Microbulbifer sp. A4B17: one gene and its partners. The protein of the gene in region 4 binds, or shares a complex with, the protein of the main gene of each other region. Links are inferred from orthologs where the notes say so. Each region holds a gene or a part of one and is shown on either strand. Other genes may lie near its edges.

Region 1 (5,956 bases), 1.1 Mb from region 4 along the record:
ATTTATCGTTATCAATCCCGCTGCGTTCACCCATACCAGTGTCGCCTTGCGCGATGCCCTGGCAGCCGTTGCCATCCCCTTTATTGAGCTTCACCTGTCCAATCCCCACGCCAGGGAAGCCTTCCGACACCATTCCTATCTTTCAGACCTGGCCTGCGGCGTAATCTGTGGCTTTGGCGCCAACAGCTACACCCTGGCTCTACAGGCAGCCATCCACCAACTGGATGCAGCACCTGCACAACAATGAATCAAACTACGAGTAAATAACTATGGATATCCGCAAAATTAAAAAATTGATTGAGCTGCTCGAAGAATCGGATATCGGCGAGCTGGAAATCAAAGAAGGCGAAGAGTCCGTGCGCATCAGCCGCGGAGTCAGTGGCGCAACCCAGCCTGTTGCACCGATTTACAGCGCGCCTCCCGCACCGGTTGCCGCACCCGCTGCTCCGGTTCCCAGCGCTCCTGCTGCCCCAGCTGAAAAAGAGTCCAAACCGGCTATCAGCGGACACGCGGTGAAATCCCCGATGGTAGGCACCTATTACGCTGCCCCCAGCCCCGGCGCCGAGCCCTTTGTGAAAGTGGGGCAGCAGGTCAAGGTCGGTGACGTTGTCTGTATCGTCGAAGCCATGAAAATGATGAACCAGATCGAAGCTGACAAGGCCGGTACCATCGAATCCATCCTGCTGGAAGACGGCCAGCCGGTAGAATTTGACCAGCCCCTCGTGACCATCGTCTGAGTGGGGTAAGTCACTATGTTCGACAAAATCCTTATCGCCAATCGTGGCGAAATTGCCTTGCGGATTTTGCGCGCCTGTAAAGAGATGGGCATCGCTACTGTGGCGGTGCACTCCCTGGTAGACCGCAATCTCAAGCACGTACGCCTGGCCGACGAATCTGTATGTATCGGCCCCAATCCATCCCCACAGAGCTATCTGAACGTGCCGGCCCTGATCGCCGCTATGGAGATCACCGACGCAGTAGCTGTGCACCCGGGCTATGGCTTTCTCGCAGAAAACGCCGACTTCGCCGAACAGGTGCAGAAGAGCGGCTTTACCTTTATCGGCCCAGACCCGGATGTTATCCGCTTGATGGGTGACAAGGTGTCTGCCATTGCTGCCATGAAAAAGGCCGGCGTTCCCACCGTACCCGGCTCCGACGGCCCGCTGCCCGATAACAGCGAGCGCTGCATGGAGATCGGCCGCAGCATCGGTTATCCGGTCATTATTAAAGCTGCCGCCGGTGGCGGTGGACGCGGCATGCGCGTGGTGGAAAAGGAAGAGGAGCTGGTAAACGCGATTGCCGTGACCAAGTCTGAAGCCCAAGCGGCCTTCGGCGACGGCACTGTTTACATGGAAAAATTCCTGCAGAATCCCCGCCATGTGGAGATCCAGGTAATGGCCGATGGCCAGGGCAACGCCATCCATCTGGGCGATCGTGACTGCTCCCTGCAGCGCCGCCATCAAAAAGTTTTGGAAGAAGCCCCAGCTCCAGGCATTCCCGACGAGGTGCGCAGGCAGGTACATGAGTCCTGTGTACAAGCCTGTATCGATATCGGCTATCGCGGCGCGGGTACTTTTGAATTCCTGTATGAAAATGAGCGCTTCTACTTTATCGAAATGAACACCCGTATCCAGGTGGAGCACCCCGTTACCGAAATGGTAACCGGCGTTGACTTGATCAAAGAGCAGATTCGGGTTTGTGCCGGTGAGAAGCTATCCCTGAAACAGGAAGATATCGTTATCAAAGGCCACTCCTTTGAATGCCGTATCAATGCCGAAGATCCACAGACCTTCTTCCCCAGCCCCGGCAAGGTGAACAACTTCCATATGCCCGGCGGCCTGGGTGTACGAGTGGATTCCCACCTCTACTCTGGGTACTCGGTGCCACCCAATTACGATTCCATGATCGCCAAGCTGATCACCCATGCGGAAGATCGTGAAACCGCATTAGCACGTATGCGGGTGGCCCTGTCGGAACTGGTGGTAGACGGTATCAAAACCAATATTCCCCTGCAGGAAGAGTTGGTACGAGATGAAAACTTCGCCAAGGGTGGGGTCAATATCCACTACCTGGAGAAGAAGTTAGGTCTTTAAGCGCTCGCCAGCCGGGGCAAAGTTAGCGAGAATTGCGGCAAACTTAACGGCACTGAACGTTGCCAAGGATGGCGTGGCAACCGTCGTTATTTGAGTGCGGCCCGGCCGCAACAACGCCGTAACATCGCTACAACAATTCCGGATTAATTATGCCCTGGCTACAACTCCGCGTGGACACTGATCGTGATCACGCGGAAAAAATCGAAGACGCACTGCTTTTTGCCGGTGCCGTATCTGTCACCCTGCAAGACAACGCCGACCAACCGATCCTTGAACCTGGGCTCGGGGAGGTGCCTCTTTGGGAACAAACACGGGTTACCGGGTTGTTCGATGCGGAAGTCGACACCTCGGTTACCGAAGCAAAAGCGGCCTCCTTCCTGTGCGAAATACTACCCAATGCCCGCTGGGAACAACTTGAAGACAAGGACTGGGAGCGGGAGTGGATGGCTCACTATAAGCCCATCCAGTGCGGTCCCAATCTGTGGATCTGTCCCAGCTGGTGCGAGCCACCACAACCGGACGCCGTCAACCTGCTGCTCGATCCCGGCCTCGCCTTCGGCACCGGCACGCACCCGACTACCTTCCTATGCCTGCAGTGGCTGGCACAGCAGGGCCTCGAAGGTAAGAGTGCTATCGACTTCGGTTGCGGCTCGGGCATTCTGGGTATTAGCGCACTGCTACTGGGAGCGGGGCGGGTTCTCGGCACCGATATCGATCCCCAAGCATTAATCGCCAGTCGTGACAACGCCCAGCGCAACGGCATAGACCCGGAGCGCTTCCCGGTCTACCTGCCAGAGCAAATGCCGAGCGAAGCCGTCGATGTTATGTTGGCCAATATTCTCGCCGGTCCCCTGGTAGAGCTAGCCCCGCAACTGATACAACTCACTCAATTGGGCGGGAAAATCTGCTTGTCCGGCATCCTCAGCTCCCAGGCAGAGCAGGTGAAAAACGCCTACAGCGAATGGATTGAGTTCGATTCTGATGGCGAACACGAGGGGTGGGTCAGATTGACTGGCGAACGGGTGCGCTAAATGCGCTCCCGAACACTACGCGGGACCCCTTCAGGCTGATAAACTTGGCTGCTAAATAAACTGCGCTCTAGTCGAATGTCTCAACTGGTAACCCGCTGTCCCCATTGCAGCACATCATTTCATATTAATGACCAGCAACTGCGCGCTGCCCGTGGCGCCGTTCGCTGTGGGTCTTGCCTGCAGGTGTTTCGCGCAGATGAAAATATCGTTTTCTCTGAAAGTGATAGCGAAAGCCGCAATGATTTAGAAGCATTGCTGGAAGATGATGACTTCCTGATTCACGACGATATCGAGCTCGACGAGGACGAACCCGCCACTTCGCCACCTCCACCTGCAGTAAATCAAACTACCGGTCGAAAGAGTGCACCTGAAAGCGAATCTACATCGGAACCGAAGGAATACAGTGCAGCAGCGCAGGAATTAATTGGTGATGCCTTTGGGGATCACGAGTGGCAGGAGCTGGAAGCATCCCACACCGAGGAGGAGCTGGAACAGGAAGAGGATCTGGATCAGATCCTCAAACCGGACTTGGAGGAGATTCCGGATTCTGATTCGAACTCTTTGCAAGGGTACAGCACCCAACCTGAAGTATCGGAATTTGAAGCTTCAGGTCCCTCCGTTGAGAACCGATCCTGGGACAGTGGCGAATCAACACCATCTACCGAGCCGGTAAATTCACCTCGCCCCACTGATGAAACCCGCCGGGAGCCTTACTTCGGCGGCGAATCTACCAATACTGAAGAACCTCAGCGGGAGCAGTTGATCTCAGCCATCCAACCTGCGCCACTGGAGATGTCTTGGGGGGTCCCGAAAAAGAAACGCACCGCCTCTCCCTGGCTGTGGCGCGCATTGATTCCCCTATCGATCCTCGGCATCGCTGTTCAGGTCGCTTATTTCCAATTCGATAGCCTAAGTCGCAAGCAGCCCTGGCGCGACGTCTATGCCGTTACCTGCCCGTTATTCGGCTGTACCTTGCCCCAGCTGAAAGATACCCGGGCGATCCAGGCCTCAAATTTGATGGTGCGAACCCACCCGCAGCTGGAGGGTGCCCTGGTAGTGGATGCAGTGCTGCTAAATACCGCCCCCTACGCGCAACCCTTCCCCAACCTGTTGCTGAACTTCAGCGACCTGAAGGACAAGGCTGTGGCCAGTCGCCGGTTTACCCCGGACGAGTACCTGCAGGGGGAGTTGGCCGGACGCAAACTAATGCCCCAGGACAGCCCCATTCATATCGCAATTGAGGTGGTTGACCCCGGTGCAGAAGCGGTAAACTACGAGCTGAACATCACTCACTGAGCACACACAAGCTCCCCGGCTAAGTTTTTAGCAAAGGGGATTTGGCGCCATAAACAACCAAACCTGCGCATTCGGCAGGCTAAATGAACAGTGATCGATCAAATTGCCCGCTTTTTCGCTTTGCCATTAACGGGCCAGCCGCTATCATAGGCGGCTGTTTTGCCGGGGCACAGATTGCCCTTCCTACAGCCCAATTGGAGCTACCGTGTCTACTGCCATTGGCCCCTATATTATCGACAACCCGGTAATTCTGGCGCCCATGGCCGGTGTCACCGACCGCCCCTTCCGCCAGCTGTGCCGAGAACTCGGCGCCGGATTGGTGGTTTCGGAGATGGTGACCTCGGACACTCGCCTGTGGAACAGCCGCAAGTCCCGCTTGCGCCTGGATCACGGTGGCGAAGCGGCGCCCATATCGGTGCAGATCGCCGGCGGTGATCCTGAGATGATGGCGGAAGCCGCTCGGGAGAATGCTCGTCGCGGCGCGCAAATCATCGATATTAATATGGGCTGCCCGGCAAAAAAGGTGTGTAAGAAAGCAGCAGGCTCCGCCCTGCTGCGGGATGAAAAGCTGGTAGCGGATATTCTTCAAGCCGTGGTCCAGTCTGTTTCCGTCCCGGTGACGCTGAAAATCCGCACCGGCTGGTGCCCGGATTCCCGCAATGGCGTCACTGTAGCCAAAATGGCCGAGGATTCCGGGATCGCTGCACTGGCGGTTCACGGTCGCACTCGCGCCTGTGGCTACCACGGACAGGCTGAATTCGATACCATTGCCGAAATTGTATCCAGGGTAAAAATCCCGGTTTTTGCCAATGGCGACATCTGCAGTGCTGAGAGAGCCCGAGAGGTGCTCGATTACACTGGCGCATCGGCGGTCATGATTGGCCGTGCAGCACAGGGAAGACCATGGATTTTTCGGGAAATAGCCCACTATCTCGCCACTGGTGAGCGGCTAGCCGAACCGACATTGGATGAAGTCAGGAATATTTTGCTCGCCCATTTGGGCGAACTACACCGATTCTACGGTGAGGTGATGGGGGTCCGTATCGCTCGCAAACATGTGGGCTGGTACTTGAAGACGCTCGCGGATAGCGAGTCCTTCCGTAAGACCTTTTTCCAAATAGAGAGTGCAGAAGTACAACATGCCAGCGTTCACGAGTGGTTTGAACGCCGAATAACGAGAGGGGCACAAGCGGCATGAATAACGAAGTATTGATTCCGGATACTGGCAATGAAGAAGTATCCTCCAGGGGACAGACTCAACTGGCACAGCCACAGCAGCAGTCCCTGCGCGATGCCGTCGAGCACGCAATGGAGAACTACTTCCGCCACCTGGATGGCCAGATGGTAACCGATGTCTACGACATGGTGCTGTCGGAGATCGAAGCGCCCATGCTCGAAGTGGTGATGAAATACACCCGCCACAACCAGACCCGCGCCGCGCAATTACTGGGTCTCAACCGTGGCACCCTGCGCAAGAAGCTGAAGCGCTACGGCCTGCTGTAAGCTTCCCACCGAGCGAAATTTTGAAGGGGGATG
Region 2 (5,834 bases), 170 kb from region 4 along the record:
AGGAAGAAAAAAATCGCCTGATGCGATCCTTCGAAAGCAGTGCCGGCAAAACCTCAAGCGGAGAGAGCGCCGCTGCTTCACCCCAGCGCCTTGCCATTAAAGACCGGGGCAGTATCACCATGGTTAGCCAACCGGATATCGAGTGGATCGACGCTGCTGGCGACTATATGTGTGTGCATGCCAAAGGGGAAACCCATGTAATGCGCAGCACCATTAAAGACCTGCAAAAGCAGCTCTGTCCGGATACCTTTAAGCGCATCCACAGATCCACACTGGTTAACCTGAATTTTATTGTACACATCAAGGTTCTGACCAAAGGCGAGTACTTTCTCACCCTGAGCAGCGGTGCAAAGCTGAAAGTAAGCCGCAACTATCGCTTACCGATTAAAGAATTTCTCGATTCCAACAAACAGTCTGATCTAACTGCCCCCCAAGCTTCCTAACCCCCAACCTCTCTAAAACTGGCAGGGATCGCCGGTACCCCCTCCCCCCACAATCAAATACATTTCAAATTGGCCATTTATTCCGGACACAAAAAAGCCGGCATAAAAATGCCGGCAAACGAGCTCAGAAGAGAAGAAAAGAAAACTTAAGCGCGTTTATCTGTACGGTGTCCTGAGAGACCGTAGTAGAGAATATAGAGGTAACAGAAGATCGGCAGAACGAACGCCAATTGGATACCAATTTGGTCAGCCAGAAGCCCCTGTAACAACGGCACAATGGCACCGCCTACAATGGCCAGGCATAAGATTCCGGAGCCCTGACTGGTCGATGGGCCCAGCTTGGCCAGCGCCAAACTAAAGATAGTCGGGAACATAATAGAGTTGCACAGACCCACAGCCAGTACCGCCCACATCGCCAGATAGCCGCTACCCGTAACAGTAATCAACAACAATACACAGGAGCCGATAGAGCAGATTGCGAGCACTTTGCCAGCAGAGATAAAGCGCATAATTAAAGCGCCGGCAAAGCGACCAACCATAGCGCCACCCCAATACAGGGAGATATAGAAGGCGGCTTCAGATTCTTCCAAACCGGCGATGGAATCCTCAGCGATAAAGTTCACCAGGAAGCTGCCGATAGAGACTTCGGCACCTACGTAGACAAAAATAGCGATCGCGCCCAACACCAAGTGACGGTAGCTCCAGGCGGAAGCGGCTTCAGTATTGGAAACAGACTCAGAAGTTGCACTACTGACAATTGCTGGCAAATTCAAAAATGCGAAGACGATAGCCAGGATCGCCAACGCGGAGGCCAGGATCAGGTAGGGAACTTCAATAACAGCAGCACTGGCAGCACCCGCTGCAACGCCGGCAGCTGGTAAAATCAGCAATGCACCAAATTGAGGGGCGATAGTAGTGCCCAGGGAGTTAAAGCCTTGGGTCAGGGTCAGGCGGCTGGGCGCCGTGCGCTCATCGCCCAGTGCTGTTACATAAGGATTGGCGGAAACCTGTAAAATAGTAATACCGGAAGCCAGAATAAACAGTGCACCGAGGAACAGTGCATAGACTTCCATTCTTTCAGCGGGGATAAACAGCAAACAGCCTACCACCGAAATACTTAAGCCGGTCACAATCCCTTTCTGATAACCAATTTTACTGACCAGGGCACCGGCAGGCAGGGAAACTAGGAAATAAGCACCAAAAAAGCAGAACTGCACCAGCATTGCCTGGGCATAGTTCAGCTCGAAAATTCCTTTCAAGTAGGGAATCAAAATATCATTCAGGCAGGTGATAAAGCCCCACATAAAAAATAGTGAGGTCAGCGCCACCAGGGCAAACCTGTGCCCCGACTGGTCACCCGTCGGTATCTGTGCAGCTTCCGTTGCTGTATTACTCTGCATTATTGCCATAATTATTAATCCTGAGACTTCAGCTCACAGGTCTCTCCGGTCGATATTTTTATCCGAGCAAACCTGTGCCTATTGCACCAATCTTTATTGTTGGTACTTTCTATCATGGAGGCAGCGCCGCCTCAGAGGGCTTTTCGATAAGGGGGTTCAAAATGGAGGCAGCGTGGACATACAGCGGCCGTCAAGCTCCAGACTGCCTGCTACCAGGCCAGTTGCGCCGCTCTCTCAACGGCTTCTCTCGAAAGAGTAGATCAACCTGTTTGAGTACGTTATTTCCCTCCAAGACTTCCCGGGAGTCCAATAACCTATCTACATTGACAACCCTGACCACAAAGCGGTCTTGTAAATAATGGGTTTTTCAGACAGAAGGACAGCGAAAGGGAAAACTCAATCGCGCGGAAAATGGCACACAATCGCTAGTATCTATGAGTAGGGAAAGAAGGGGATAGGAAGGAAACACCAGCCGCGCACAAGAGCAATAAATTTATACACTTGGCGCGGCGGGAAAGGATCAAGGGAGCCTCTGAACAACTCCCTAAATCAAAAAAGCAGCTTAGGAAACGATATTGCCGTAGCTCATCAGGCGCTGATAGCGCTTCTCCAGCAGCTCATCGATGGGGATGCTGCTCAGCTGGTCCAGCTGCTCACTGAGACGGTCTTTGAGGCTATTGGCTATTGCATCCGGGTCGCGGTGAGCGCCACCGAGAGGTTCGGGGATGGTTTCATCCACAATACCCAACTCTTCCAACACGCTGGAAGTCACCCCCATCGCCTCAGCGGCCAAAGGCGCTTTCTCGACAGTTTTCCAGATGATGTTGGCGCAACCCTCAGGGGAAATCACAAAGTAGGTGGAGTACTGCAGCATGTTCAGCTGGTCACCCACACCTATCGCCAGTGCGCCACCGGAGGAACCTTCACCAATTACGGTACAAATAATCGGCGTGCGCAGGCGGGACATCACTGCCAGGTTCTGGGCAATGGCTTCACTGATTCCGCGCTCCTCACTGTCGATACCTGGATAGGCTCCCGGAGTGTCGATCAGGGTCAGAACCGGCATTTTAAAGCGCTCGGCCATTTCCATAACACGCAGGGCTTTGCGGTAACCTTCCGGCTTAGGCATACCAAAGTTGCGCGCAACCTTCTCGTTTACAGAGCGGCCTTTCTCTTCACCAATCACGGCTACCGGCTTGCCATTTAAGCGCGCGATACCGGCGATAATCGCCTTGTCGTCACCAAAGTGGCGGTCGCCGTGCAGCTCATCCCAGTCGGTAAACAAGCGCTCGATATAGTCCTTTGAGTAGGGACGTTGCGGATGGCGGGCTACCTGTACTACCTGCCACGGGCTCAAATCGGAGTAGATGGACTCAGTCAGGGTTCTACTCTTCTCCCGCAACCGGGTAACTTCATCGGCGATATTCAGCTCGTTATCATCACCCACAAGCTGCAGCTCTTTTATCTTGCCTTCCAGCTCTGCAATGGGCTGCTCAAACTCGAGAAAATTAAAATTCATGAAATCTGCGCCTTTAACTCTTTTTGTTACCACCGGGCTATCACAGCGGCATAGCTTAACTGTACAGAACCAGCCAGTCGAGCCTGGTAGACTTTAACGCCGTTCTGCGTATTGAAGCGCCACCTGCTCACGCCCCAGAAGCTCTCTGAGGGACTGAATCATCTGGTCATTCGGTTCTACGTTCCACTGCGGCGGCAGTCGGTACAAGCCCCGGGCATCGTGGCGGGAAACCTCAAGGCTCACCCCGCACTGACCACCGGTATAGGGTTGCAGGCATGCGGCCAGCCGCTTGGCCAGCCCCGGTGCCACACTGCCGCTATCCACTCGCAAACGCACCCCGGTCACCCGGCTCTGGCGCAGCTCATCGAGCGTGGAAACGCTGTTCACTGTCATCTTCAGGCCGCCGCTGTAATCGTCAGTGGCAACCGGTCCATCCAATACCAGCAATGCATCTTTGGCCAACTTGTCTCTATGTTCGCCAAAGGCCTCGCTGAACATGGCCGCTTCAATACGGCCACTGCGGTCATCCAGGGTAACAATAGCCATGGAATCACCGCGTTTTGTTTTCATTACCCGCATCGCCACAACCAGGCCCGCAACTTTTTGCGATTCCCGGCCGGGTTTCAAATCGGCGATTCGCGCCTTCACCAGGTGTTGTAACTCACCGGCATACTCGTCAATCGGGTGCCCGGTGAGATACAGACCCAGGGTATTCTTTTCGCCTTCCAGGCGCTCGCGGATACTCCAGCAGCGTGTGCGACGGAAATCCTCGTACACATCGCCTTCCGATGCCTGGGGCACCACTTCGCCAAACAGGTCCATCATGCCCGCATTGGCATTGGCCTTTTGCTGTTCCGCCGCTTTTACCGCTTCATCCAGCGCGTTAAACAACACTGCGCGGGAGTAATCCAAGCCGTCGGCACCATTGGTATCCGGGCCTATGCTGTCCAGTGCCCCAGAGCGCACCAGTGCCTCCAGCGCGCGCTTGTTCACCTTGCGTGGGTCAACCCGCGAGCAGAAGTCGAACAAGTCAGTAAAGGGACCACCCTCTTCCCGCGCCGCAATAATATTTTCAATCGGACCTTCACCCAGGCCCTTAATCGCACCGAGACCGTAGATAATGCGATTGTCGATATCCACCGAGAACTGGAAGCTACCCAGATTCACATCTGGCGGCACCAGCACCAGCTCCATGGCTCGGCACTCTTCGATAAAGGTCACCACCTTATCGGTCTTATCCATATCCGAAGACATGGTCGCCGCCATAAACTGGGCGGGATAGTGCGCTTTCAGCCAAGCGGTCTGGTATGACACCAGTGCGTAAGCCGCAGAGTGCGATTTGTTAAAACCATAGCCTGCGAACTTCTCTACCAGGTCGAAGATCTTAATCGCAAGTTCGGGGTCAATTCCTTGCTCTTTTGCCCCATTTTCAAAAGTGGCCCTCTGTTTGGCCATTTCCTCCGGTTTCTTTTTACCCATCGCACGACGCAACAGGTCGGCACCACCGAGGGTATAGCCCGCCAACTCCTGGGCGATCTGCATAACCTGTTCCTGGTAAACAATAACCCCGTAAGTGGGCTCCAGGATCGGTTGCAGTTTTTCGTGCTGGTATTTGGCATCCGGGTAGGCCACCTGGGCGCGACCGTGCTTACGGTTAATAAAGTCATCAACCATGCCCGATTGCAGCGGGCCCGGACGGAACAGGGCCACCAGGGCGATCATATCTTCCAGGTTGTCCGGCTGTAGGCGCTTGATCAGGTCCTTCATACCCCGGGATTCCAGCTGGAATACCGCCGTGGTCTCTGCTCTTTTAAGCATTTTGAAGGTTTCTTCATCGTCCAGCGGTAGCGCAGCAATATCCAGGGGTTCCTCACCCTCACGCGCACGGGTCTCGTCCACCATGCGCTTGGCCCAGTCGATGATGGTCAGCGTCCGCAGGCCGAGGAAGTCGAACTTCACCAGGCCCGCATCTTCCACATCGTTTTTATCGAACTGGGTTACCAGACCCGCGCCGGTCTCATCACAGTAGAGCGGCGCAAAGTCGGTAAGCTTGGTGGGGGCGATAACCACACCACCGGCGTGCTTACCCACGTTACGGGACACACCTTCGAGTTGCAGGGCCATCTCCCAGATTTCCTGGCCCTCATCGTCGTGGTCGAGGAATTCCCGCAGGATCTCTTCCTGGTCGAAAGCCTTTTGTAGGGTCATGCCCACATCGGGGGGAATCATTTTGGACAGCTTGTCGGCGAGGCCGTAGGACTTGCCCTGCACCCGCGCCACGTCCCGCACCACCGCCTTCGCGGCCATGGTTCCGAAGGTGATAATCTGGCTCACCGCCTGGCGACCATAGTTGTCCGCAACGTAGCCAATTACCCGATCGCGCTTCTCCATACAGAAGTCGATATCGAAGTCAGGCATCGAAACCCGCTCCGGGTTCAGGAATCGTTCGAACAGCAGGTCGTATTGCAGCGG
Region 3 (5,820 bases), 1.1 Mb from region 4 along the record:
CTCACCTGAGCAGTATCGGCATAGACACCACCTAGCGACCCCAGGCCGCCGCTGGGCAGTTCATTGACCCCAGCCACGCTCATACTAAACCCTTCACCTACAGGTTCATGGGCCACTTGAACCTGGGGCTGCAGCCAAATTTGCAGCGGACTATGGGCGCAAGCACTGAGCAAAAGTGCTCCGGCAAAAGCCATTAACTTTTTCATATTTAATTCCCCCTAACTTCGATAAAAACTGCCAATTCAGCCGTGATGATGGTGATGTTCACCCTCATCTCTTATTCGAACAATTGGCACCAGAATATCTACACTGCTGCCATCGGCAAACAGCAGCCTCAACGACAACTGCTCTCCCGCCTGCAGACGCAGACCTTTAATCATTAAATGCAGTCCACCCGGCGCCATTTCTACACTAGCCCCGGCGGCAATTGTCACCTGATCCAGCGGGCGCATTCGATTTATTCCATTCTCAGAAACGGTGGTATGCAGGTCTGCCGAAGCATCTTCAGCACCGGGCAACTCCACACCGGTGAGTACCTGACTCGAATCCCCTGTATTGCGCAGTGATACAAACGCGGCGCTCATTGAGGGCCCCGGCGGTGTTTCCCGGGCATATCCCTCCGCCATAATCCCAATGGAATAGGCCTCTTTCGACAGAACGAGTACTGCGATTAAAAAGGCAAATGCCAATACTTTTTTCATAATGCCCCTCCGCTGGACTTTATCAGAATCAATCGCGCCGGATTGCCGACTTTGATATCTCCTCGCACCCGATACCCGGGCACGGCCTCGCGCAACTGCTGGTAAACCCAGCGGCCCTCTGGATCGCTGCGCGCTACAATGATGACGCGCAGTTGCTCACTGCGAATTCGCTCGGCTACACGCTGTAACTGCTCCACCAATCCGGCAGACCTTGCCGTCAGCTCATCTGCTGGCAGACCGATAACCTCTCCTTGTGGCAAATCGAGCTGGGCCCGGCCCCGCTCGCGAACCAACTGTGTACGCACTTCTGCGACCAGCGGATTGGCCGGAGCCAACATCTCTGCCCGCTTCAACAAGGTATTCACCTCCCCAAAATCCCTTCGCCTCAGGGCGTCCCGGGCCCGTTCAACATAAGTGACCACGATCGTTTGAATGCCGGTTTCAGCCTTACTGTTATCCGGTTGCAGTTGCAATACGCGCAGGTAGTAGTCGTAAGCGCTGGCGCCGGCAGGCTGGGTTAGATGCCCTTTGCGCAGCGCCTGTTCCGCGCGATTCAAGAAAAACGAAACATTGTTGCGTCGAATCTGGTCCTGGGATGGTGTCTTTTTAGGGGCGGGTGGAGGGACAACCGTTTTGGGCGCCGGCTTATTGGATGAGCAGGCCCCCAGGCAAAATGTCAGTATCAGTAAAACCCCAAGGCTGTGAAGGCGTTCAAATGACGGCAAAACAATCCCCTATTGTTGTTTTTTTGTACCACTGGCGTCGCTATACTGCTGCGGCGACTGAACCCCCGTCTGGTGCAGCAGTCTGAACTATGCGCCCGACTATAATGAATTTTTTCATCTATGGCTGTGATGACCAAAAGTTTCCGAAAAAATTTCCTCGTTCTGCTGACATTCCTGCTGGCGGTGGCCAGTATTGGAGCCTCAGCACAGAACTCTGATAACCCTTTTGCCTCGCTGAGCAGTGCCCAGGAAAACACTTTCCTGCCAGTCGATGAAGCTTACCAACAGGATTTGCTCTTCGATGCCAATGGCCTCAGCGCACTCTTTCAGATTGCCCCTGAGTACTATCTATATCGGGAAAAGCTGGCGCTTTACAGGATCGACAATGGCGAGAAAACCCAAATTCCCTTAAACCTGCCAGCTGGTGAGGTCATTTGGGATGACTATTTCGAGAAGGAGACCGAAGTCTACCGGGGCCAGCTGGAATTTGCCCTGGATATGCCGGGCACCAGTGGCTCCACCCAACTGGAACTCCACTATCAAGGCTGTGCGGATGCCGGGCTTTGCTACCCCCCCCAGACCCGCTATTACAGCGTGGACTTTGCCAGTCGGGACATTGAACCTCAGGACAGTGCCTTAATCACAGGATCATCCACTCCGCCGGCGGGTGCTAACGGTGCTGCTGGCAGTAGCAATGTCACCTTATCGCTGGCGCTTTTACTCGCATTTGCCGGTGGCCTGATCCTGAACCTGATGCCCTGTGTCTTCCCGGTACTGTCGATTAAATTACTGGCGGTGAGCCAGGCCGCACAAAATGCGAGCCAAAGGCACCACCACGGCTGGGCCTATACCTTGGGTGTGATTTTAAGCTTTGTGGCAATCGCTGCCGTGATGCTCGCTCTTCGTGCAGGCGGCGAAGCGGTCGGCTGGGGCTTCCAGCTTCAGTCCCCCTGGCTCGTTGCAGCACTTGCCTATCTTTTCTTTATCATGGGATTGAGCCTGTCCGGAATGACCGAACTTGGCAGCAGCCTGATGGGTATTGGAGGCAACCTGGACAGACGCCAAGGATTATCGGGCTCTGTAGCATCCGGCGCACTGGCAACCCTGGTAGCCAGTCCCTGTACCGCGCCATTGATGGGCTCCGCATTGGGATTTGCTGTTACACAGCCCCCGCTAATAGCACTGAGTGTTTTTGCCGCCCTTGGCGCCGGTATGGCAGCCCCCTTCCTGTTATTGACCTACATTCCCGCTCTGGCGGATAAACTGCCCAAACCCGGCCCCTGGATGGATCGCCTGAAACAACTTCTGGCATTCCCCATGTATCTCACAGCGGTATGGCTGCTGTGGGTTCTGGGCCGGCAGGCCGGAGGTGATGGGGTTGCCCTGGTATTGGCCGGAGCAGTGGCCATTGCATTTGCCCTGTGGCTTTGGCCCCGCCCCCAATGGCACTGGCTGCGGGGTTCTATGGCCCTGGTATCCCTGGCCCTGGCGGTTTTGCTGCTTCCGCAGCTCAAAACCGTCAACCAGGCCGAGCAGCTGACCAGTAGCAACTACTGGGAGCCCTATTCGGCGGAGAGACTGGAAACTGCACGCAGTGAAGGGCGTGCAGTTCTGGCCAATATGACTGCGGCCTGGTGCATAACCTGCCTGATGAATGAGAAAGCTGTACTTTCAAGTACCGAGATCAGTGATGCGCTGGAGCGGCTCAATGTGGTCGCACTAAAAGGCGACTGGACAAACCAGGACCCGAAGATCAGCGAATTATTGGCCAAATACGGTCGTACCAGTGTTCCTCTATACCTTCTCTATCCCGCCGATGGAGGGGAGGCAAAAATATTGCCGCAAATACTGTCCCAGGATGATTTACTGCAGGAATTGGAGAACGCTGTGGACTCCCCCTTGAGCACTGGGGTCACGCGGTAAAGCTTTTGGCGCCTTTGTAGCCAACAACCCAAGGTAAAAAGGCCACAGCCCGGATATTTTGAACTAATTTTTTGCCCAATATCGCCGAACTGCTGCTAACTTCGATAAACTCCGAGTCTGGCATGGACAGGGAGTCACTTTTGCGGCAGACTCGGTCAATTAGTTCGGGCAACTAGGCCGAAAATTCGGGTTTGCCCGCAAGATAGCCAATTTTAACTCACTTTATATGGGTTTTCGGCAACTTTCTTCAGGGCGAATTATGGCTAAACTTCTTCTCCTCCACGGCCCCAACCTAAATCTCTTAGGCAGTCGTGAACCGCATATTTACGGGAGTACCACCCTGGCGGATATCAATGAAGCCGCCGAGCGCCAGTGCGGTGCCGCCGGACACGAACTGGAAGTCCTTCAGAGCAATAGCGAATCAGCCCTGCTGGAGCGAATTCATCTGGCGGCAACCAGCGGAGTCGAATTTATCGTTATCAATCCCGCTGCGTTCACCCATACCAGTGTCGCCTTGCGCGATGCCCTGGCAGCCGTTGCCATCCCCTTTATTGAGCTTCACCTGTCCAATCCCCACGCCAGGGAAGCCTTCCGACACCATTCCTATCTTTCAGACCTGGCCTGCGGCGTAATCTGTGGCTTTGGCGCCAACAGCTACACCCTGGCTCTACAGGCAGCCATCCACCAACTGGATGCAGCACCTGCACAACAATGAATCAAACTACGAGTAAATAACTATGGATATCCGCAAAATTAAAAAATTGATTGAGCTGCTCGAAGAATCGGATATCGGCGAGCTGGAAATCAAAGAAGGCGAAGAGTCCGTGCGCATCAGCCGCGGAGTCAGTGGCGCAACCCAGCCTGTTGCACCGATTTACAGCGCGCCTCCCGCACCGGTTGCCGCACCCGCTGCTCCGGTTCCCAGCGCTCCTGCTGCCCCAGCTGAAAAAGAGTCCAAACCGGCTATCAGCGGACACGCGGTGAAATCCCCGATGGTAGGCACCTATTACGCTGCCCCCAGCCCCGGCGCCGAGCCCTTTGTGAAAGTGGGGCAGCAGGTCAAGGTCGGTGACGTTGTCTGTATCGTCGAAGCCATGAAAATGATGAACCAGATCGAAGCTGACAAGGCCGGTACCATCGAATCCATCCTGCTGGAAGACGGCCAGCCGGTAGAATTTGACCAGCCCCTCGTGACCATCGTCTGAGTGGGGTAAGTCACTATGTTCGACAAAATCCTTATCGCCAATCGTGGCGAAATTGCCTTGCGGATTTTGCGCGCCTGTAAAGAGATGGGCATCGCTACTGTGGCGGTGCACTCCCTGGTAGACCGCAATCTCAAGCACGTACGCCTGGCCGACGAATCTGTATGTATCGGCCCCAATCCATCCCCACAGAGCTATCTGAACGTGCCGGCCCTGATCGCCGCTATGGAGATCACCGACGCAGTAGCTGTGCACCCGGGCTATGGCTTTCTCGCAGAAAACGCCGACTTCGCCGAACAGGTGCAGAAGAGCGGCTTTACCTTTATCGGCCCAGACCCGGATGTTATCCGCTTGATGGGTGACAAGGTGTCTGCCATTGCTGCCATGAAAAAGGCCGGCGTTCCCACCGTACCCGGCTCCGACGGCCCGCTGCCCGATAACAGCGAGCGCTGCATGGAGATCGGCCGCAGCATCGGTTATCCGGTCATTATTAAAGCTGCCGCCGGTGGCGGTGGACGCGGCATGCGCGTGGTGGAAAAGGAAGAGGAGCTGGTAAACGCGATTGCCGTGACCAAGTCTGAAGCCCAAGCGGCCTTCGGCGACGGCACTGTTTACATGGAAAAATTCCTGCAGAATCCCCGCCATGTGGAGATCCAGGTAATGGCCGATGGCCAGGGCAACGCCATCCATCTGGGCGATCGTGACTGCTCCCTGCAGCGCCGCCATCAAAAAGTTTTGGAAGAAGCCCCAGCTCCAGGCATTCCCGACGAGGTGCGCAGGCAGGTACATGAGTCCTGTGTACAAGCCTGTATCGATATCGGCTATCGCGGCGCGGGTACTTTTGAATTCCTGTATGAAAATGAGCGCTTCTACTTTATCGAAATGAACACCCGTATCCAGGTGGAGCACCCCGTTACCGAAATGGTAACCGGCGTTGACTTGATCAAAGAGCAGATTCGGGTTTGTGCCGGTGAGAAGCTATCCCTGAAACAGGAAGATATCGTTATCAAAGGCCACTCCTTTGAATGCCGTATCAATGCCGAAGATCCACAGACCTTCTTCCCCAGCCCCGGCAAGGTGAACAACTTCCATATGCCCGGCGGCCTGGGTGTACGAGTGGATTCCCACCTCTACTCTGGGTACTCGGTGCCACCCAATTACGATTCCATGATCGCCAAGCTGATCACCCATGCGGAAGATCGTGAAACCGCATTAGCACGTATGCGGGTGGCCCTGTCGGAACTGGTGGTAGACGGTATCAAAACCAAT
Region 4 (5,788 bases):
AGTCCCACCAAATCCTTATCGGCCATAGCCGCTACCAGCGCATGGGTCTCACTATCTACAGGGTGATCTGCAAGCCATTTAGCCAAGTGTTCAGCCGCTGCCGGATTGTGCCCCACATCCAAGAGCAAGTTGCGCCCCTGCCATTGAACCTGCTGACAGCGTCCGGGCAAGGCAATTTCAGCCAGTGCAGATTCGACCCCACCCTGAGGCAATACATTGAGCAGAGCCAGCGCGGTAATTCCAGCAGCGATACTCGGGCGCGGCAAGCTGATCGGGGGGATCGCAAGTTCCAACTCACCAAAGCGGTAAAGTTCTTTTTTATCCTCTCCCAAATTCAGAGAGAAATCCTGACCTATAAAGTAACTGGAACTGGACAATTTTTCTGCCGCAGACAGCACAGATTGGGTGGGATTGCTATCAGCACAGACAAAAGGCGCCCCAGCACGCAGGACACCGGCTTTCTCGCGGCCGATTATTTCCCGGTCACTGCCAAGCCAGTCCTCGTGATCAATGGCAACACTGGTGATAATAGCGAGATCCGCATCCACCAGGTTAACTGCATCCAGGCGTCCACCCAGGCCAACTTCCAGAAGCGCAAACTCGACGCCTGCCCTTTGAAATAACCAGAGCGCAGCCAGGGTAGTGTATTCAAAATAGGTCAGGCTGGTCTCACCGCGAGCAACCTCGATAGCCTCAAACGCCAGCACGAGATCTTTATCGGCAACCTCTTCACCCCCGATACGCACCCTCTCGTTAAAGCGCAAAAGGTGTGGGGAACTGTAAGCGCCTACGGAGTGCCCCCCCTTACACAGCAACGCCTCCATAGTCGCCACACAGGAACCCTTACCATTGGTGCCCGCCACAGTAATCACTGTCGGTGCCGGCTTCTGGATACCCAGCGCATCGGCCACAGACGCGACCCGCTCAAGACCTAATTCAATTTCAGAAGGGTGCAGCTGCTCCAGACGGGAGAGCCAATCTTGCAGTGAAGACATAGTTGAAAACATCGATGATGGGGGCTGCAATCAGCGGAATTTAAGCTGATCACAGCATTACCCCAAGGGAATGGAAATCAGTTGCCGGTAAGTTTACCCAATATGCGGGACACTGTAGAGCGCATTTCCCTGCGGGGAATAATCATATCGATTGCGCCGTGCTCCAGCAGGAACTCACTGCGCTGGAAACCTTTCGGCAATTTCTGGCGAATGGTCTGCTCGATAATATTCGGGCCGGCAAAACCTGCGCGCGCTCCGGGCTCCGCTGCATTGATATCACCCAGCAGGGCCAGGGATGCGGAAACACCACCGTAAACCGGGTCGGTCATAATGGAGATATATGGCACACCGGCCATCTTCATTTTTTCCAGCACCGCCGAGGTTTTGGCCATCTGCATCAGGGAGATCAGGGCCTCCTGCATACGGGCACCACCGGTAGCAGAGAAACAAACCAGCGGGATACGCTGCTCCAAGGCACGCTGAGCGGCACGGGTAAAGCGCTCACCAACCACATAGCCCATGGAGCCACCGTGGAAAGCGAACTCAAATGCTACCGCTACCAGGGGGGCACCGTTCAGGCTGCCCTGCATGGCGATCAGGGCATCCTTCTCACCAGTGGATTTTTGCGCCTGCACCAAGCGGTCTTTATATTTTTTGACGTCTTTAAACTTCAGGCGATCAACCGGCTGCACATCGGTGGCCAGCTCTTCACGGCCTTCCTCGTCGAGGAAGATATCCAGGCGGCGACGGGCGCCGATTCTAAAGTGGTGATCGCACTTGGGGCACACATCCAGATTGCGTTCCAGCTCCGGGCGATAGAGCATCGCATCGCATTTGACGCACTTCTTCCAAACCCCCTCGGGGACCTTGCTACTGCCGGTGCGACGCTCTGTGCGAATTACCGCAGGGACAATTTTTTCTAACCAGCTCATCTCGTTTCCAAATCCGGAGGCTTTCTTTGGGCCGGCACATTTTACCGACCAGTGGGTTTCAGGCTAGGAATTAAAACACTAAGCTCAACAACAAACCCGGCCAGATCAGCCGCTATTTTTGGCTTTCTGGCCAGCTTTGTGTTTAGACCTATAGCTGCTTTTAGCGATCCAGGGCTTCGCGCATCTCGCTGACTATAGCCCCAACCGCCGTTTTGGCGGCTTCCAGGTCTGCCGCCGCATCTACCGCCGACACCAGTACACTACCGACTACAGCGCCGTCGCCATGGGCACTGACCTGGCGGGCCGAGGTACCATCTTTGATACCGAAGCCAACACACAGGGGCAGATCGGTAAACTGGCGAATATGGTCCAGATTGTCACGCACTGAATCCAAATCCAGGTGGCCTGCTCCGGTAACCCCTTTCAGGGATACATAGTAAACAAAGCCGCTGGCGACATCGGTAATTTCACGAATACGCTCTTCAGTGGTGGTAGGCGTTAGCAGGAAGATGTTGCGCAGGTTGCGCTCCGCCAAAAAGGCACTCAGGGAACCGGACTCTTCAGCCGGCAGATCTACGGTCAGGGCACCATCGACACCCGCAGTGGACGCCGCTTCAGCAAATTCCAATTCACCCATACGCTGGATGGGATTGGCATAGCCCATCAGGATTACCGGGGTGTCACTATCCGACTGACGAAATTCTTTCACCAAAGACAAACATTTGCGTAGCGAAGCCCCACTGGCCAGCGCTCGCTCATGCCCTTTCTGAATTACCGGGCCCTCTGCCATGGGGTCGGAAAACGGCACCCCCAGTTCAATAAAATCGGCCCCGCTGGCCACCAACTGATGCATCAGCGGCACAGTATTTTCCAAGCCGCCATCGCCAGCGACAATATAAGTTACCAGTGCCTTGCGGCCCTCATCGCGCAACTTGGCAAAGCGGCGATCAATTCTATTTTGTTCTGTCACAGTTTATTCCCTGAGCTACTCCTGGCAAAAAGCCAGCTCAATTATTTGATCTTCACCCATTTTGCCCGCCTCAGAGGCGGGCGGTGATATTGCTACACCTCGATACCATCGATAGCGGCAACGGTGAAAATATCCTTATCGCCTCGGCCGGAGAGATTCACCAGGACATTCTGCTCAGGGCTCATGGAAGCCGCCAACTTGAGCGCGTACGCGACTGCATGGCTGGATTCCAATGCCGGCAAAATACCCTCAGTGCGAGTGAGTCGACGGAAGGCATCCAGGGCTTCATCATCATCAGCCGTGACATATTCCACCCGGCCGATATCTTTCAGCCAAGAGTGCTCAGGGCCAACCCCCGGGTAGTCGAGCCCCGCAGAAACCGAGTGAGTCTCGATAATCTGGCCGTCATCATCCTCCATCAGGTAGGTGCGGTTACCGTGCAGAACACCGGGAATACCATCATTCAGTGGTGCAGCATGCTTACCGGAAGCCAGGCCTTCACCGCCGGCTTCGACACCAAACATTTTCACTTCAGCGTCATTCAGGAACGGGTGGAACAGGCCGATCGCATTGGAACCACCACCGACGCAGGCCACCAACGCATCGGGCAACTGGCCAAAGCGCTCCAGACTCTGACGACGGGCTTCACGGCCGATAATAGAGTTGAAGTCGCGCACCAATTGCGGATAAGGGTGAGGACCAGCCACAGTGCCGATAATGTAGAAAGTATTATCGACATTGGTTACCCAATCGCGCATGGCTTCATTCATGGCGTCCTTTAGGGTCTTGGAACCGGATTCCACCGGCACCACTTCTGCCCCCAACAACTTCATACGGTATACGTTGGGGGACTGGCGTTTAACGTCTTCCGCACCCATATAGACCGTACACTGCAAACCGAGACGCGCTGCCACGGTTGCCGTAGCCACACCGTGTTGACCAGCGCCGGTTTCGGCAATAACACGGGTTTTACCGCTGTGTTTGGCCAGCAGTGCCTGGCCCACCGTGTTATTTACCTTGTGCGCACCGGTATGGTTCAGGTCTTCCCTCTTAAGCCAGATTCGCGCACCGCCCGCCTGCTCAGTCAGTCGCTCAGCAAGATACAGCGGCGATGGCCGGCCTACGTAGTGCGCCAGATCGTGATCAAAGGCAGCGACAAAATCCGGATCATCTTTCAGGCGGCTATACATTGCCTGAAGCTCATCCAATGCGCTGATCAGCGTCTCCGATACAAAGCGACCGCCGTAGGGACCAAAATGTCCGCTCGCATCCGGGAAGGTGGAAAAATCGATAGCACCTGGCTTACTCACACTCATACTCCGTGGGTCACGTGGGGTTAAAACTTTCTTTCTGTTTACCTACTGTTTGAATAGTTCTTCCTGAACTATTCAAACGCCGCCAGAAAATACTGGCGCAGATGCGTCGATCTGCTGGTATTTGCTGGCTCGCGCCGGCCAAGCCGGCGGGCGGCACTTCCGGTACCGCCTCTAAATCTATCTCTTCGCCGCGCTGACAAACGCAAAAACTTTTTCTCGATCCTTGCGTCCCGGCTGACGCTCTACACCTCCGCTCACATCCACCCCCTGTGGGCGCGCAGCTTCTACTGCTGCAGTTACATTCGCGGGATTCAAGCCACCGGCAAGAACGATCGGGCGACTGCTATCTTGGGGAACCCTGTCCCAATCAAAGGTCTCTCCGGTACCACCGGGGACACCAGGCCTGTAGGCATCCAATAGAAAACCCCGGGCTTTGGGGTGCTCAGTCATTGCGGCTTTGACATCGAGGTCATCTTTCATCCGCAACGCTTTGATATAGGGACGCCGGAATTGTTCGCAGAAGCGGGCGCTTTCATCGCCGTGGAATTGCAACAGGTTAAGCGGCACCGATTCCAGTACAGCGTCCACCTCACTCTGTGCCGCATCGACAAATAACCCCGTCAGGGTGACAAATGGGGGAACTGCCGCTGCAACTTTAGCTGCCATATCAAGATCGATATAGCGCGGGCTCGGCTTATAAAATACCAGGCCCAACGCGTCGGCACCCGCATCTACAGCCATCAGGGCATCTTCTATACAAGTGATGCCGCATATTTTTACTTGCATCGTGTAACCTGGACTCAGCCGGCTGGCCGATCAAAAGAGGGAACGACGGATACTAGCAGATAGTCAGAAGGCGCGAAATGCACGCCCTCTCCCAGATTTGCTTTAGCCTCGAAAAATTCAGCAGTCTAACTGGAAAGCAAAGCACCCAAAGGTTGTGGCACCAGCAGTGGCCCAGGCTCACATTGGGGAAGCTGGAAATGATCCGGATAGCGCACATCAACGAGATACAGGCCAAACGGCGGCGCAGTCACGCCTCCGGCGGAGCGGTCCCGCTGATCCAGCACCTCTTTTGCCCAAATTGGTGGACGCTCCCCTCTCCCCACAGCCATCAAAACCCCGGTGATATTGCGCACCATATGGTGAAGGAATGCGTTAGCACTAATTTCCAAGGCAACCAGCTGACCCACTGGGGCAATATCCAGGCGGGTAATTTCGCGCACCGGGCTCTTAGCCTGGCACTGAGAGGCGCGATAGCTGGTGAAGTCGTGGCGACCAACCAGATAGCTGGCCCCTTCGCGCATAGATTCCAGATTCAGCGAATGCTGGGTCCAGGTTACCTCCGCTGCGCTGTGGGCCGAGCGGGTCGGCGCACTGTGAATCAAATAGCGATAACTGCGGGCGTGAGCGGAAAAACGTGCATGAAACTGCGCCGGCATTTCCCGAGCCCAGCGAACCCGTACGGAATCCGGCAACTTGGTATTAACGCCCTGTACCCAGGCGCGATCCGGGCGCTGCGCTCGTGTATCAAAGTGAATTACCTGATTGGTAGCATGAACACCCGCATCGGTG

What was found.
Region 1: the proteins of accD (region 4) and accC are in contact, whole or in part, in a solved structure (PDB 8UXZ), measured with the Escherichia coli proteins. The link is inferred for Microbulbifer sp. A4B17 from one-to-one orthologs.
Region 2: the proteins of accD (region 4) and BTJ40_RS06355 are in contact, whole or in part, in a solved structure (PDB 8UXZ), measured with the Escherichia coli proteins. The link is inferred for Microbulbifer sp. A4B17 from one-to-one orthologs.
Region 3: the proteins of accD (region 4) and accB are in contact, whole or in part, in a solved structure (PDB 8UXZ), measured with the Escherichia coli proteins. The link is inferred for Microbulbifer sp. A4B17 from one-to-one orthologs.

Annotation. Positions count from the first base shown.
Region 1 is NZ_CP029064.1:541,909-547,864, reverse strand. Bases 1-2,922 are described here. They hold accC (acetyl-CoA carboxylase biotin carboxylase subunit), read left to right. Parts: upstream 1-752; coding sequence 753-2,093; downstream 2,094-2,922. Other genes in these bases: prmA (50S ribosomal protein L11 methyltransferase), read left to right, coding at 2,243-2,922; accB (acetyl-CoA carboxylase biotin carboxyl carrier protein), read left to right, coding at 270-737; aroQ (type II 3-dehydroquinate dehydratase), read left to right, coding at 1-247. Outside these bases: more of prmA, read left to right, coding at 2,923-3,124; BTJ40_RS02395 (DUF3426 domain-containing protein), read left to right, coding at 3,200-4,420; tRNA dihydrouridine synthase DusB, read left to right, coding at 4,626-5,618; DNA-binding transcriptional regulator Fis, read left to right, coding at 5,615-5,923. UniProt on the Escherichia coli protein: This protein is a component of the acetyl coenzyme A carboxylase complex; first, biotin carboxylase catalyzes the carboxylation of the carrier protein and then the transcarboxylase transfers the carboxyl group to form malonyl-CoA.
Region 2 is NZ_CP029064.1:1,428,438-1,434,271, reverse strand. What follows is about bases 1,385-4,184. They hold BTJ40_RS06355 (acetyl-CoA carboxylase carboxyltransferase subunit alpha), read right to left. Parts: upstream 3,363-4,184; coding sequence 2,406-3,362; downstream 1,385-2,405. Other genes in these bases: dnaE (DNA polymerase III subunit alpha), read right to left, coding at 3,456-4,184; BTJ40_RS06360 (sugar MFS transporter), read right to left, coding at 1,385-1,852. Also shown: BTJ40_RS06365 (LytTR family DNA-binding domain-containing protein), read left to right, coding at 1-443; more of BTJ40_RS06360, read right to left, coding at 590-1,384; more of dnaE, read right to left, coding at 4,185-5,834. UniProt on the Escherichia coli protein: Component of the acetyl coenzyme A carboxylase (ACC) complex. First, biotin carboxylase catalyzes the carboxylation of biotin on its carrier protein (BCCP) and then the CO(2) group is transferred by the carboxyltransferase to acetyl-CoA to form malonyl-CoA.
Region 3 is NZ_CP029064.1:545,862-551,681, reverse strand. The notes cover bases 3,035-5,820. They hold accB (acetyl-CoA carboxylase biotin carboxyl carrier protein), read left to right. Parts: upstream 3,035-4,086; coding sequence 4,087-4,554; downstream 4,555-5,820. Other genes in these bases: accC (acetyl-CoA carboxylase biotin carboxylase subunit), read left to right, coding at 4,570-5,820; aroQ (type II 3-dehydroquinate dehydratase), read left to right, coding at 3,609-4,064; BTJ40_RS02420 (protein-disulfide reductase DsbD), read left to right, coding at 3,035-3,349. In the rest of the region: BTJ40_RS02435 (YajG family lipoprotein), read right to left, coding at 1-206; BTJ40_RS02430 (copper chaperone PCu(A)C), read right to left, coding at 243-701; BTJ40_RS02425 (N-acetylglucosaminyltransferase), read right to left, coding at 698-1,426; more of BTJ40_RS02420, read left to right, coding at 1,547-3,034. UniProt on the Escherichia coli protein: This protein is a component of the acetyl coenzyme A carboxylase complex; first, biotin carboxylase catalyzes the carboxylation of the carrier protein and then the transcarboxylase transfers the carboxyl group to form malonyl-CoA.
Region 4 is NZ_CP029064.1:1,595,980-1,601,767, reverse strand. The notes cover bases 1-2,754. They hold accD (acetyl-CoA carboxylase, carboxyltransferase subunit beta), read right to left. Parts: upstream 1,928-2,754; coding sequence 1,073-1,927; downstream 1-1,072. Other genes in these bases: trpA (tryptophan synthase subunit alpha), read right to left, coding at 2,088-2,754; folC (bifunctional tetrahydrofolate synthase/dihydrofolate synthase), read right to left, coding at 1-995. Outside these bases: more of trpA, read right to left, coding at 2,755-2,897; trpB (tryptophan synthase subunit beta), read right to left, coding at 2,990-4,213; BTJ40_RS07140 (phosphoribosylanthranilate isomerase), read right to left, coding at 4,391-4,999; tRNA pseudouridine(38-40) synthase TruA, read right to left, coding at 5,125-5,788.